2 regions of the Jeotgalibacillus haloalkalitolerans genome follow, and region 2 is predicted to be linked to the other one. Evidence: riboswitches for the same ligand, from Rfam matches in the RefSeq annotation. Region 2 holds a riboswitch; the other holds the start of a gene.
What was found. A riboswitch is a leader RNA that binds a small molecule or an ion and turns the genes downstream of it on or off. The one in region 2 is predicted to bind cyclic di-GMP.

Region 1: linked by a shared signal. The riboswitch ahead of UFB30_RS01430 (amidase) and the one ahead of UFB30_RS14715 (anti-repressor SinI family protein) in region 2 are both predicted to bind cyclic di-GMP.

What each region holds. Positions count from the first base shown of each region.
Region 1 covers NZ_JAXQNN010000001.1:271,456-279,496, forward strand. The annotation lists gene UFB30_RS01395 (AMP-binding protein) at 1-751, shown strand, start outside; gene UFB30_RS01400 (TVP38/TMEM64 family protein) at 944-1,495, shown strand; gene UFB30_RS01405 (DUF429 domain-containing protein) at 1,496-2,143, opposite strand; gene UFB30_RS01410 (MFS transporter) at 2,478-3,632, shown strand; gene UFB30_RS01415 (thioredoxin family protein) at 3,699-4,031, shown strand; gene UFB30_RS01420 (ABC transporter ATP-binding protein) at 4,125-4,856, shown strand; gene UFB30_RS01425 (ABC transporter permease) at 4,853-5,611, shown strand; cyclic di-GMP riboswitch class I at 5,670-5,754, shown strand; gene UFB30_RS01430 (amidase) at 5,796-6,668, shown strand; gene UFB30_RS01435 (GGDEF domain-containing response regulator) at 6,794-8,041, shown strand, end outside.
Region 2 covers NZ_JAXQNN010000006.1:144,631-152,671, forward strand. The annotation lists gene pcrA (DNA helicase PcrA) at 1-1,509, opposite strand, end outside; gene pcrB (heptaprenylglyceryl phosphate synthase) at 1,745-2,422, opposite strand; gene UFB30_RS14700 (YerC/YecD family TrpR-related protein) at 2,819-3,136, opposite strand; gene UFB30_RS14705 (adenine deaminase C-terminal domain-containing protein) at 3,213-4,952, opposite strand; gene UFB30_RS14710 (helix-turn-helix domain-containing protein) at 5,291-5,611, shown strand; gene UFB30_RS14715 (anti-repressor SinI family protein) at 5,663-5,809, opposite strand; cyclic di-GMP riboswitch class I at 5,844-5,940, opposite strand; gene purD (phosphoribosylamine--glycine ligase) at 6,459-7,715, opposite strand; gene purH (bifunctional phosphoribosylaminoimidazolecarboxamide formyltransferase/IMP cyclohydrolase) at 7,866-8,041, opposite strand, start outside.

The DNA.
Region 1 (8,041 bases), on a different contig from region 2:
CCATACATTTGATACTTCATCACTGCGCACCGGAATTATGGCAGGGTCGCCATGCCCAATTGAAGTCATGAAAAAGGTAATTGGAGACATGGGAGCAGATGAAATTACCATCTGTTACGGCCAGACAGAGTCTTCGCCTGTGATCACCCAGACCAGACCCGATGATGCAATTGAAAAACGTGTAGCCACTGTCGGCAAGCCACATCCCGATGTGGAAGTGAAAATTATCGATCCGGTGTCCGGTCAGGAGGTTCAGACAGGTGAACCCGGTGAGTTATGTACACGGGGCTACCTGATAATGAAAGGCTACTATAAAAATGAAGAAGCCACTGATGCTGCAATTGATCATGAGGGCTGGCTGCATACAGGTGATATTGCTGTGATGGATGAAGACGGTTATATTGCGATTACAGGCCGCATTAAGGATATGATTATCAGAGGCGGCGAAAACATTTATCCAAGAGAGATTGAAGAATTTCTTTACCAGCATCCCGCGATTCAGGATGTACAGGTGGTCGGTGTCCCTGATGCAAGGTACGGGGAGGAGTTAATGGCCTGGATTATTTTAAAAGAAGGCGCAGCACTTACGGAAGAAGAGCTCAGACAATATTGCCGCGGTAAAATATCGCATCATAAAATTCCCAGATATATTGAATTTACTGATGCGTATCCAATGACAGCTTCAGGTAAAATTCAGAAATATGTCTTAAGGGAAATGTCGCTTGAAAAAGCCGGGGTGGAAACATCATAATGGGGAACTGGAGGATGGGACAAATTGTTTCATCCTCTTATTCGTTTCGCTGTACTTGGATTTATCGTTGAACTTAATAACAGGATTGTTTTGTACAAACCTCTTTTCCTCGTGCATTTCATGAAAAAAGACTATATGATATTTCTAACCATATATTTAATCAATATGATCTGATTGCAGGGAGGGATCCAGTTGGAAGAACTGGCGGAAGTTCAACATTTAATAGAAGAGTCAGGCTGGCTTGGTCCTGCACTGTTTATATTGCTTCATCTTGTCAGACCACTGCTGTTTTTACCAGTGATTCTGGTATGTGTAGCGGGTGGCCTGCTGTTTGGCTTTATAGAAGGCGCGATCCTTTCGTTTATTGGGCTCACATTAATGAGCTTTGTTTCATATGTATTGATCTATCGGTTTCCGACCTTCAAACAAAAGCTTTCAAGGCTGAAAGATAAAGTGCTGCCGGACCGTCATTTGTCGATGGGACAAATTATGGTGCTTCGTATTATGCCATTTGTTCACTTTCATCTGCTGTCATTTTACTTAATGGAAATGACGGATACACGGAAGGAATATATGATCTATTCAATGATTGGTGTGATTGCGCCTGCAGTGATTTACACTGCATTTGGGGGTGCGATTCATGAGCTGCCGTGGTATGGAACAGCCATTCTTTTTATTTTACTACTCCTGGTCTACAAAGTGATTGGTAAGATGCATAACGACAAAATGGATACGATCACCTGATCAGCAGCACATCACAAAGGGGTGTGCTGCTGAAGTCTTTTCATAAGTCCATACTGGTTGTTTATCAGAAGCTGCATAATGCCACACTGCAAGCGCAGCACCGCATGCGTCAATGGAGTGTGTCGTTTCTGCTACTTCGTCTGTAAGACCAGTCATCCCCTGCTCTTTTAGCCAGGTAAAGACTTTTGCTCTCATGACCGGGTCCTTTTTATAGTGAAGTGCAGGATCCGGATCACCCATCCGCAACCCGATCGCGGCCCCGGGGTGAACCTCTACAATTTTAATCTTCTGATTTAAGCTTTGCAACATTCTCGTCAGCTGAATGCCTCTCAGTGTAATATATACCATTCTGGTCATGGTAGGCGTCATAATGGAGCTGCCGTTTAAACCGCCTGCTTTTAAGACGCTTCTGAGTGCTTTATCATGAGGACGGTCACCGCCGCCATCCTGATAAGAAAGAGGTGCATCAATTCCGATGATAACTTCTGTTTCAGCTGAACAAGCCTGCACCAGATTCAGAATATCCTGATCTGAGGCATGCGTGATTGATTTTTTTAGGGTCAGACCATCGTTCTTCATATAAAAAGCTGTGGCCACTGTATCCTGGTAGTTAGCTGGACCTGATAAGTCTATTCCAATGATGATCATAGAGACTCTCCTCTGGCATGTATTTCTATTCATCATATCAGCTTCAGAAATTGCGGAACAATTTTTGTGGGCGAAGGGGCCGTCAGTGTTCAAATCATTTCCCTGATGAACCAATTAAACTGAACATATCGTATCAAACCCTGACATCGCCATGAATAAAAGTGCGCTCCCTCATAAGGACAAATGTCCTTTTTCGGCCCTGCTATGATTAGCAGTAAAGGCTAAATAAGACAATGCGGTAGAGATTCACTGTAAAAAGCAGTAAGATTGAAAAAGCACAGAGCTTTGCCACCCAAGGCAAAGCTCTTATTCTTGAAACAAGCAGGTGGACAGCATGAAAATCTGGTATTTAATTATTGCATTATTTCTTATATCTATTAACCTCAGACCGGCGATTACTTCAGTGGCGCCGCTTTTGGATACGATTCAGCAGGACCTGGGTATGAGTGGAACAACAGCGGGACTCCTGACCACGCTGCCTGTTCTGTGTATGGGGATTTTCGCTCCACTCGCCACTAAAATTAGCGAGCGGGTGGGGCTTGAACGCGGAATTTTTTATTCTCTCGTATTGATTACGATTGCCACTGCATTAAGAGGTTTTTTTGGTACGGTTCCTTTATTAATTGTCACAGCATTTTTAGCCGGTGTCGGTATTGGTGTGGCAGGTCCACTGGTGTCGGGCTTTATCAAACAGTATTTTCCAACGAAGCCGGGAGTAGTCGGTGTTTATACAGTTTCTATGGCGATTGGTGCAGGAAGTGCCACAGGTATATCAGCACCTATTTACGAATCAATCGGCAACTGGGAGCCGGCCCTCGCGATCTGGGCAGTGCTTGGTCTGGCTGCAATGATTGTGTGGATCAGATTCCCCGGGAAAAAACAGTCCGGCCTGCCTGAAAAAACACCATTGCCATGGACAAGTGGCAGAGCATGGCTGATTTTATTGTTTTTCGGATTAATGTCGAGTATTTTCTATTCTGTCACAGCATGGGGCGCTCCGATTATTCAGAGTATGGGGTATAACTCAGTTGTTGCAGGTTCAATGTTAACTGCATTCGTCTTAATTCAGATTCCTTCTTCTTTTATCATTCCAAGTCTTGTTGCCAGGTTTGGTTATGTATTTCCAACACTGCTTGGCTGCACAGTCATTGAGCTTTCAGGCGTGATCCTGCTGATTTCAGACGGACACCCGCTGATTGCCATGCTATTAATCGGACTTGGAGCAGGAGGTCTGTTTCCGCTGGCGCTGATGCTCCCAATTATCGAAACGAATTCTTATCAGAAAGCGAGCGCATGGGCGGCCATGTCACAGGGTGGCGGTTATGTCATTTCTGCACTCGGTCCGCTCGGAGTTGGTGCAGTATACGATGTCACAGGGAGCTATATTAACGCGCTTTATGGAATGACCGCGATCATCTGTATGATGGGCGTGCTTCAGGTCATGCTATGGGTAACAGCTGAAAGCACCAGGTTAAAGAAACAGCGTTGATTTTACTGAGAAAGCCTGTGTAGATTTAACGGAACAGGGGTAAGTGAAGGATAGAGGTGGTTGAATATGAGAGCATATACTGATATCCGTTCAGATGAAGAGCTGGATCATATGATGAATCAACCGTTAAGTGTTGTCTATATCTCAAGAAATGGCTGCAGTGTCTGTCATGCGCTCCTTCCAAAAATCCAGCAGGTAATGGAAACGTATCCCGGGGTTGAATTCGGTCACATTACTGCAGATGATTATGAAGAGGTTGCAGGGAAACTGTCGATTTTCACTGTGCCGGTTGTGCTGATCTTTTCTGAAGGAAAAGAGCTATTAAGAGATGCCCGTTTTATCCGGATTGATGAGTTCAGGGAATCATTAGATAAAATGACTGTTCTTCTCGAACGGTAAAAAGGCAGGCTGATATGCTTGCCTTTTTGCGATCTGTTTATTATCATTACTACATTATAATTATTATAAATAAGAGAAAAGGAAGTAATGGTCATGACAAAGGATACGAAGGCTGCGATACAGTTCAGCCATGTCAATTATCAATCAGGCGATACAAAAATATTACATGATATCACCGGCTGGTTCCCTAAGAACAGAATCACAACACTTGTAGGACCATCCGGAGCGGGTAAAACGACGCTTTTCAGACTATGTAACGGGCTTATTTCCCCGGACTCAGGTGAGATCTATATAGATGATCAGAAAATTTCGTCGTACAATCCGGTGGAACTCAGAAGAAAGGTAGGAATTGCGCTGCAAACTGCTGTCATGGTGCCGGGCACCGTGCGTAAAAATATGGCGCTGCCTTTTGAGCTTCAGGGAAAAGAACTGCCTGAGGAAACAGCGGAAGAGATGATCAAACTGGTCGGACTTGATAAAAGCTATCTTGACCGTGATGCAAAGGATCTATCGGGTGGACAGCGTCAGAAGGTTTCGATTGCCCGGACACTTGTAATGAAGCCTGAAATCCTGCTGCTGGATGAAATTACGTCATCACTTGACCGCGTATCACAGCAGGAAATCGAAGAATTAATCGTCAGAATCAATCACACCTATCAAACGACAATTATGTGGATAACACATAATCTGAAACAGGCACTATCCATCGGTGAATACACGTGGGTCATGATGGATGGAGAGCTTGTGGAAACAGGTGAAAGCAGTCTGCTGAAAGATCCGCAGAACAAGAGAGTTCAGACCTTTGTAAAGGGGGAAGCAGAATGAGTTTTCTATTACTTGGTTTATCCCTCATTTTCGTATTAATTCCCCTTCTTTTATCAAAGACACTGAACCTTGGACTTGAAAAGGATGCTGTCGTGGCGACAATCAGAGCGATCATTCAGCTCCTTGCAGTCGGTTATATTCTGCAGTTTGTGTTTGATGCTGAGAACTTTTTCTATATCTTTTTAATGGTTGTCTTAATTATTGGTGCAGCGGTTCAGAATGCACGTAAAAAAGGTGTTTCAATCAAAGGGATTACATGGAAGCTGATTGTCACGTTTGTCTTTATTGAAGTCTTGACGCAGGGCATTTTACTCGGCCTGAATATTACACCTGCGACTGCACAGTACATTATTCCAATCAGCGGCATGGTGATCGGAAATTCAATGGTCTTATCAATTCTGTTTTTAAACCGCTTTACTTCTGAAATTGAATCCAGGGAAAGTGAAACTGAACTGATTCTGTCATTAGGCGGAACACCGAAGCAGGCGATTCACCGCCCGCTGATCTCATCAATTCAGGCAAGCACCATCCCGACGATCGAAAGTCAGAAGACGATAGGTCTGGTGCAGCTTCCCGGTATGATGAGCGGTCAGATTATTGCAGGGGCAGATCCGCTGCAGGCTGTCATGTTCCAGCTGTTGATCATCTTTCTTTTACTGACGACAGCTGTCGTGACAAGTGCGATGCTTGGATTCCTGTCTTACCCGACGCTGTTTAATGAGCGGATGCAGCTGCTGAAGCCTCAGAAAAAATAAAGCAAATAATTTTTGCGTAGACGCACACCTGGAATGGTCGTATAATTTTTAAAAATGAATCTGATAAGGGCAAACTTCTCCGAAAGGGAAGGACGCAAAGCTGTGAGCCTGTGTGGTATTCATATGGTTGTCTGGCTGCCGGGTTCTCATTCTGTGGGACCCACCTTATAGAATGGAGGACCAGGTGAAAAAGGTTATTTGTTCTGCGCTGTTATGTCTGATTGTGGGAATGGTGTGCAGTATGGCGATGCCGGTAAAAGCTTCAACGATTGAAAAAGCTACATGGTTATGGAATCCGTGGTCTCTAATTGATGGAACGACTGAGACACTGGACTTTTTGTCTGAAAAGCAGGTAACAAAAGTGTACGTACAGATCGATCGGGATGTTTCTGCTGACGTCTACCGTTCGTTTATTAAAGGCGCAACTGCAAGAGGAATTGATGTATATGCGCTCGATGGTGCACCTGACTGGGCCGCACCAAAAGGGTATCTCCAGCTCAGGCAGTTACTCGGCTGGGTTGAGCAATATCAGCAGGCTTCAGCAAACGAATCGGATTTTAAAGGTATTCACCTGGATGTAGAGCCATACCTGTATAGCGGATGGAATTCGAAGCGGGTAACTGTCGTTAAAGCCTATCAATCTCTCATTAAAGAAGCCTCAGTTAAAGCAGTTCAGCTGAATATTCGTATGGAAGCGGACGTTCCTTTCTGGTTTGACGAGATCAAATTCAAAAACACCTACGGAAGCGGGCTGCTGTCTGACTGGGTTCAGCAGCATACTGACGGAATTACAATTATGGCTTACCGTGATTCAGCTGCAGCGATTACGCCTATAGTGCTGCATGAACTGGCGGTTGGTGATCAGCTTGGAAAACCTGTTGTGATCGGTGTAGAGACAGGTCAGACAAGTGAAGGTGAGTATCTTACGTTTATTCAGGAAGGCGAAGCTGTAATGAATAGCGAGCTTGAAAAAGTAGTTCAGCAGGTAAAGAGTTTTCAGAGCTTTAATGGTTTTGCCATTCATCATACTGAGAGCTGGAAAGCCCTAAAGCCTTAAATAATAAAGAACTTTCCCAAAATTTGAGGGAAAGTTCTTTTTCATTGTTAAAAGAGTTGTATAATAGGGAAAAAAGAACGAAAAAGAGCAATGGAAATACGAACATTTACATAGGATGTGGGCATATGAGTACAAAATATCAGGAGATGTTAAATAAACGTATTGAACAGACAGTAATGGAGTGGAGTGCAAAACATGCTGTCACTGAAGATGAATGCTATCGCTTTTTCCATGGATTAAAAGGAACAGCCGGGACGATTGGATTGACAGCGTTGTCTGATCAGGCTGAAAAAGCCCTGGCAGAGCTGGAGGAAGACGGCACGCGGATCCTCACGGGGGAAGAATGGCGGAAATTCTTTGCGCATGATCAAATAAAAGCATTCACGCAGGAAGCGGCAACCATTGAGCAGCTGGAAGAGATTCAGGGGGAACTGGATGATCAGCCTGAATCAGTGCCCTTTATCCTGATGATTGAAAAAGATGTTGAGTTCATTAAAAGAATGAAAGGCTTCCTTGAAGAGAATGCCTTTCAAGTCATTACAACGATGACACTTTCAAAAGGCCTTGAACATTACTATGACCTTTCACCGGATCTGCTGATTGTTGATCTGGATTTATTATCTGAAGGGGAAGAATTACTGATCAGTGAAATGATGAAAAAAGCGAGAAAAGATTTAACGCCGATTATTTTAGTCAGTGGTGAGCTTACAGACGAGAAAAGAATAGCGGCTTATGAGATGGGTGTGCTTGATGTAATTGGTAAGCCGATTAATGAAAATATCATTATTCCTTTTTTAAGGAACAGGATATTCCAGCGCAACATGCTGCTTGGACAAATCAGGAATGACTTTTTGACTGGTGCGTTAAAAAGAGATTGTCTTGAGCATGAAGTGCTGCAGGTGACGAAAAAAATGCTTGAAGGGGAAACGGGATCTGCTGTTTTTGCGATGGTTGACCTGGATCATTTTAAGCAGGTGAATGATACTTATGGACATCCGGCAGGGGATGAAGTGTTGAGAACCTTTGCAAAAATCATTTTGGAAACAAAGGATCCGGCAGACCGGCTGATCCGCTTTGGGGGAGAAGAATTTTCTGTTGTATTCCCTGAGTCAACTTACGAGGAAGCTGAGAAAAAGATTCAGAACTGGCGTGAGGCTTTCAATCAGCATGTATTTTCATCAGGTGAACAGGAATTTAACGTTCAATTTTCCGCTGGTCTGAATGAATGGCATGGTGCCGTTCATATCAAGGAAATTCTCGAGTGTGCGGATAAATCTCTTTATTACGCAAAAGAAAATGGACGTAATTGTACTGTCCGGTACTCAGAAGTCATCAAATTACAACTTGCAACCGAGCAGATGGTGCTGATTGTG
Region 2 (8,041 bases):
AATTGTTTTTTCTGCCTGAAGCGATTCTCTGTAACCGGACTTATCAATAATATCCTCCACCAGCTCAGTTACTGATAAGTACTCCTGCATCTGGGTAAAGTTTTTAATAAAGTCACGGAACTCAAGTACAGTCTTTGCCGCTCTTCCGCTGAGACCGATAAAGTCTGCAAGCTCGAGCGCATTATACATCGACATCTCGTTATCACGCGCGTAGTTTGCAATCTTATCAAGTGAAGTGGAGCCGACTCCGCGTTTTGGTACATTAATAATTCTGATCAGGCTGATATCATCATCCGGATTGGCAACCAGTCTGAGATAAGCCAGAATGTCTTTAATTTCTTTTCTGTCGTAGAACTTTGTACCGCCGACAATGGTGTACTCAATATTGGATTTCATGAGTACTTCCTCCATGACACGGGACTGCGCATTGGTTCTGTACAGGATCGCAAAATCAGAAGGCTTTCTTACACCGGAACGGACAAGCTCATTGATTTTTCCTGCAACAAATTGCCCTTCACCCTGTTCACTGTCTGCACGCACATACGTGATTTTCTGTCCGCCTTTATTATCTGTCCAAAGATTCTTGGCTTTACGGTTCGGGTTATTTTTAATAACGGCATTCGCCGCATCAAGTATTTTTTCTGTTGAACGGTAGTTCTGCTCAAGTAAAATTACTTTCGCGTTCGGATAGTCTTTTTCAAATGACAGGATATTCGTGATATCCGCGCCTCTCCAGCGGTAAATTGACTGATCCGAGTCACCGACTACACAAAGGTTTTTAAAGCGTGAGGCCAGCTGTTTGACAAGCAGATACTGCGCTCTGTTTGTATCCTGATACTCATCCACGTGAATATACTGAAATTTACGCTGATAGTTTTCAAGCACTTCAGGTACGCGTTCAAATAAATGAATCGTCTGCATAATCAGGTCATCAAAATCGAGCGCTGAGTTTTTACGAAGCCTTTTCTGGTATTCAGAAAACACTTCACTGATCGTCTGATCATAATAGCTGCCTGCATCCTTTGCGAACTGCTCAGGCGTTGTCAGCTCATTTTTTGCTGAGCTGATTGCAGCAAGAATGCCGCGCGGATCAAACTTCTTCGGATCCAGGTTCTTATCCTTTAAAATACGCTTGATGACTGACTGCTGATCTGTTGAATCAAGGATCGTGAAATTACGATTATAGCCGATCCGGTCAATATCTCTCCTTAAAATCCTCACACACATGGAGTGAAACGTTGAAATCCATACATCCTCTGCCGCTCCGCCAAGAATGCTTCCTACACGGTCTTTCATTTCACGCGCAGCTTTGTTTGTAAAGGTAATCGCCAGAATGTTGTAAGGCGCTACCCCTTTTTCAATCATTAAATACGCGATCCGGTGTGTCAGTACTCTAGTCTTCCCGGAACCCGCACCTGCCATAATCAGCAGCGGGCCATCTGTTGCTTTAATTGCTTTTGCCTGCTCAGGATTCATTCCATTCAGCAGACGATCTGTTAAAAATTGCATCGTCGCACCACCTCGAACATTTGTTCTTATTATAGCCCGGATATTTGCTTCCGGACAACTTTAATCTAAACTTTCTTAAAGATGGCTGATGATTTTCACTCCAGGGGGACGCTTTCCGCGGCCGGGCGGTGAGTCAGCAGGCTTCGCCATGGCCTCACACGTCCCTTCCTGCGAGCCGCCCCCTTACGCTACAATCATCAGCTGTGCAGAAACAGAAACTGTCTTTAATAAAGCACTAATTTAAAACTGTTTTCAACGCTTCTTTTAGGTCATCATAAATAATATTGCCGACTACGATGACGTCAGCGTATGCAGCCATCTCTCTGGCTTCCTTTTCACCTTGAATACCGCCTCCGTAAAATAGGACAGTATCTTTTAATTCACCGCTTACTCTTTTAACAAGTGACGGATCACCGTAAGTTCCGCTGTATTCCATATAGAAAACCGGAAGTGAAAACAGGTGTTCAGCCATGCGTGCATAGGCAATAACCTCATCATCACTGATTGTTGCATCTGCTCCTGTTAATGATGCTGCCTTACAATCCGGATTCAAAATGCAGTAGCCTTCTGCAAGAATCTCTTCCCAGTTCATCAGATCCCCATGTTCTTTCACCGCTTCATGATGAATTCCTTTGAACCATTTTGGATCCTCAGTATTCAAAACAGTCGGTATAAAATATAAATCGTAGCCAGGTGTAATGGCTTCAAGAGCCGATACCTCAAGTACACACGGGACTGTATATCTGCGCACGCGCGCCATCAGATCAAGCACATTTTCAAGTGTCACACCATCAGAACCGCCAACCATGACTGCATCTGTGCCTGATTCACATATCTTTTCAAGTGCTTCATCCGTTATTTCTTTATTAGGGTCCAGTTTAAATACATGCTTCCATTCCCGGACATCGTACATCCCAAGTCCTCCATTCGAACACTCATTATCCGTACTATTATAGCACCGAAGAAGTGACTCTAAAAGAGAAGTGGGGATGAAGTTATAAAGTCGTTAAAAAAAGAAGATGGGACTGATGCTGTCTCATCTTCTTACTCGTTCCGCTGCGCTTCAGGCGGACGCTTTCCCCGGGGACCGCGCTAAGCCTCCTCGGCTTCGCCTGTGGGGTCTCAGCTGTCGGTCACATCCCGGTGGAGTCGCCGCCTTACGCTCCGCTGCACTTAAATTTCACAAAAAACAATATATGACTTACTACAATATCTTGTTTTGGAACAAACTCTTTTCAAAGTTGTTAATTTACAATACGAGCGAAACGATTAAGAGGGCAGGACACATTGTCCCACCCCCTTAAAAATATTACTCTTTATCTTCACCACTGTCATCACTCTGATGAACGCGCTCAAGAACCATTGCGTAAGTATCATTACCATAGTTCAGGCAGCGCTTAACGCGCGAGATGGTTGCAGTACTTGCACCGGTTTGTGTTTCAATTTTATGATAGGTATTCCCTTCACGCAGCATACGTGCCACTTCAAGGCGCTGAGCAAGAGATTGTATTTCATTAATTGTGCACAAGTCATCAAAGAATCGGTAGGCTTCGTCTTTGTCTTTAAGTGAAAGAACGGCTTCGCATAGCTGGTCCAGTTCTTTTCCTCTTAACTTATCGATTTGCATCAGACAGATACAGCTCCTTTTAAAAGTATTGCAAGAGCAAACGTGTGCTCAGCTAAAAATAGGACTCTTTTACATTTTAACGCATTATCGTTGGAAAGAGTACCGTTTTCTTTTTTACATCATAGATTCCGCGCTGTGTCACTCTTAAATAAGGTAAGTGGGTTGAGCACAGAAATAATAGTGTATAAACCGGATCATCAAAGGCGTATCCGCATTCTTTCAGTACATCGCGGAGCTTCTTTTCACCCTCAATCAGGGTTTCCATCGGCTGATCTGACATGACACCGCCAAGCGGCAATGGAATTTCATGAAGCATTTCTCCCTGATCCATCAGCACAATGCCGCCTCCAATTTCCTTCATCCTCGCGAAGGCATCCAGCAGATCCTTTTTACTCTTACCAATCAGCAGAATATCCCCTGTACTTGAAAAAGAAGAAGCCAGTCCTCCAAGATTACTCGCAAACCCTTTAATCAGCGTACAGATTTTCCACTCCCCGTAACGGTCCACAAGCATAAGAAAGCTTTCATCATTATCACGCGGAAGCTCGTTCACACTTGCATCAATAGATACTGAATAAGGCTTGGTGATGACGTTATTGACCATGTCGATCCCGCATGGCATTGAAAACTGCAGGTCATCAGCATCAAGCGTCCAGTCGATCTCAAGCGGTTGTATGTCTGACCAGTCTGGTGTAAACAGCGGTTCCTGTTCCTGACCATCCTTTAAGATCCATTTACCTTTAGACATCACTGATTCAGGAACAGGGTTAGCCGGGTCACCCAGAATGTTTAAGGTAGCAAGACGACCAGTTGCAATCATTCCCTGCATATAATCCAGACGGTAATATTTCGCGATTGCAAAAGAAGCCATATGGTACGCTTCAATCGGCTCCACTCCTTCTTCAATTGCAATCCGGACAAGCTGATCCATGACACCACTCTCATAAAAGGATGGACTTGACCCGTCTGTTGTCATCATGAGTGAATCAAAAGAATGCAGATTGCGTTCCTTTAACTCTCTGATCAACTTCGGCAGATCCGGTCTGATGGATGAATGTCTGAGGGTCACTGCAAGCCCCTGTTCAAGACGCTTCCATACATCGTCCCCTGACATTGCTTCATGATCACCTGTTACACCAAGCAGTGACATTTTCGCAATCGTTTTCTCAGATGCGCCAGGCAAATGTCCTTCCACCCGCTTATAACGCAGCCGCGCTTCTTGCACCCAGCTCAGCAGCAGGTCGTCCCCCTCTGCAAGCTTCGGCCAGGAAGTAAGCTCCCCGGCGAGTAAAACACTCGGGTCATCAAGCCATGACAGCACTTCTCCGTTTGTAAAGACTTCCTCTTCCGCGCGGAGCTCTGTCTGCGAATCCAGTCTGCTCCACCAGTAATATGTCAGTGGTGACGTTTTGAACTGCTGCATAAAAGGAAGCGCTTTCTTTTTGTCGCATAATAAAAGGAGCATCAAATTGTCCTGAATAAATGTCGTCGTTCCGCGCTTGGCTGCATACTCCCCAAAGCTGTGTGGATTATAGAGCTGAAACGGATGAACATGAGGTTCAATATAACCCGGTACAATCCACTTGTCTTCAAGGTGAAGCACTTCAGTTCCATTTAATTTTTCAGGCATGTCGCTCCCTGCATAGATGATTCTATCCTGGTATATCCATATATTCCCTTTCACCCATTGATGAAGGGTTGAATTTAAATAATTAGTATTAGCAAGTACAAGATCAGGTGATTTCGTTCCTTCCAATATGGAAGTATGGTCTCTTAAATGACTGATCTTCCACGGAAATCTCTGTTCCACTCTCATCACTCCAATAATTCCTCTAAAAGTTTCATTAAGCTTACCATATTTTACGCGTCACCGCACAAAAGAAATGTGTGTATTTAAAGAATTTGTGTATAGCTGAACATTATTTTAACAAAATACATTTTTTCCTAAAAATTATTATTGATAAATACTTTTACAATGATTCATCAAAACACCTGACCAAAATTATTATCAGAAACTCTTTGTTACATGTATAATTAAGGTTTTAAGTTTGAATATTCAGAAAAAGTTTTTTACTCTGTTAGTTATTAGTGGTCTTTTTTTATTTGTATGATATTATTTAAATAACAATAAACTTAGCAAAGAGAGTGATTTTCATGATCGGAGACCGTGTTAAAGCTTTACGGAAAGAAAAGAAAATGTCGCTGACTGAACTGGCTGAACAGGCAGGCGTTGCTAAATCATATATCAGCTCTCTTGAGAGAAATCTTCAAAAGAATCCATCTATTCAATTTCTGGAGAAGATTGCTCCAGTACTTGGTGTTACGGTCAACTCTCTGCTGGACCCTGATAGTGATGAAAAAAACGTGGACAGTGAGTGGGTGAATCTCGCGAAAACAGCAATGGAATCCGGGATCTCTAAAGAACAGTTTAAAGAGTTTATTGAATTTAACAAATGGCGTATCAATCAAAAATAGCCTGTGCAGCGAAATGCTTTGCACAGGCTATCTTATCGTTTTAAATCAGTCTTACCCAACAACTAAATCATTCCTCCTCCAATTGGCAGAACCTGCTCCTTCCAGGAAATCTCTAATATCCTCCACCGGAATTCCTGCTTGTACAGCTTCCTCAATAAGCGCCATCCATTCAACATCCACTTCGTGTTTACGACCCATTACATTCCCCTCCTAAAATACTTTCTACAGTACTTCAGGCGGCTCAGCCGTCATAGCTCCCTATCTCTTTCTTGGCCTTAGACCCGTAAGCTTTGCGTCCCACCCTTTCAGATGGTTTGCCTTTTTCTGTTCTCTCAAAGCGATTGCTGCATCTGGGATCAACTTAGGGCTAAAAGTTTGAGTTTAGGTATAATTTCTGGTATGAACTTATATTATCACTAGGATAGTCACAAATAAATAGTCCTATTTACCTAAATATTCTGACTTTTTCAACATTAAATTTATGTTACAATGTTTCATTTGGATTATTTTGAGGAATGGTGGTAAGCAGATTGACGAATGTGCTGATTCAGTTCGTAATAAGAGACTGCTCTGAGAGATGGAAATGTAGTGAGATCCTCACCGCATACAGGACAAAGCCAGATTTCAAGGGTACCGCTGCTATAGGAAGACCGCGTGCATTTAGGACATTCTTTCCGCACCATGTTATCACCTCTTCTTTTGTTCTTTATAGAGAATACCTGTATCCTCATTATATGTCAGAAGAATTGATTCGCAAGAGCTGAAAATGGTCAAATCTGGTGCAAAAAGAATGTATTTCACCTAAATACTCTTATTAACGCCAATTTAGTCATTATTTTAGAAAATTCTAACTTCTTTTTAATGCTTTATGGCCAATATCTTTTCTGTAAAAGAATTGCTCTGCTGTAGTGGTTTCAAGCGCGCTGTAAACGTGCTGACGGGCTGATTCAACACTGGATCCTGAACCGGCAGCCAGTAATATCCTCCCACCATCAGAAACCACTTCTGTTTCCTTAAATCTCGTTCCCGCATGATAGAAGAAAGCATTTGTATCAAGAATCTGCTGTACTGAGTGACCCTTTTCATAAGCATCCGGATATCCTTTAGAAGCAATGACAACCCCAACAACCGTATCATCACTCCATTTTACATCTTCTGTTTTACCTTCTAGCAGGTTTAACAGGAGCTGCGCAAGATCAGATTCCATTCTGTGGAGTACCACCTGCGTTTCCGGATCACCAAAACGCGCATTGAATTCAATCACTTTTGGTCCATCTTCTGTTAAAATGAGCCCCGCATATAAAACCCCTGTAAAAGGATTATCTTCCTGAATCATTGCCTGAACAACCGGCTTAATAATCTCATTCATTGCTTTTTTTTCAGTATGTTCCGGGAGATGAGCGACTGGAGAATATGCACCCATTCCTCCAGTGTTTGGACCTTCATCATTGTCATATGCCCTTTTATGATCCTGTGCGAGCGCCAGTGGAACAATCGATTCTCCGTTGACCAGACACATAAATGAAAATTCTTCACCATCAAGAAAGTCTTCTACCACAATTTTTGCAGATGAAGCACCAAAACGGTTGTGTTCAAGCATATCTTCAGCAGCTGCCAGTGCGTCTGCTTCAGTCATTGCCACAACGACACCTTTCCCTGCAGCAAGACCATCCGCTTTAATCACAATAGGCGCCCCTTTTTTCTTTATGTAATCAGACGCCTCCCGGAAGCTAGTGAATGTTTCATAGCCTGCGGTTGGAATGCTGTACTTTTCCATCAGCTCTTTTGCAAATGCCTTACTGCCTTCAATTGCAGAAGCTTTTTGAGTCGGTCCGAACACTTTCAGTCCTTCTGCTAAAAACAGATCGGTTAACCCCTCAGCTAGCGGCTGCTCCGGTCCGATCACAGTCAGTGCAATATCATTCTTTTTTGCGAACTCCACAAGTTTCTGCTGATCTGTCTCTTCAATCTCGATACATTCAGCATGTGCTGCAATTCCTGCATTCCCAGGGGCACAAAAAACCTTACTGACTGATTCATCCTGATAAAATTTATAGCAAAGCGCATGCTCGCGTCCTCCGCGTCCAACCACAAGTACATTCATCTAAATTCCTCCAGTAATCTTATTTTTCCTGACTTATATTTAAAAAGAGCCGGCCTCAAAAAGAAGCCGGCTAAAAATATTCTGTAAGCGGCTTTGACATGGACCTCTTACGCAAATAGAAAAGTTTCAATCATAGTTACTCAAAACAAATTAATGCTTAAAGTGGCGTACGCCTGTCATGACCATAGCAATGCCATACTCATCAGCTTTCTTAATAGAATCTTCATCCTTAATCGATCCACCCGTCTGAATAATTGCAGTGATACCGGCTTTAGCAGCCGCTTCAACTGTATCATCCATCGGGAAGAAGGCATCGGAAGCAAGTG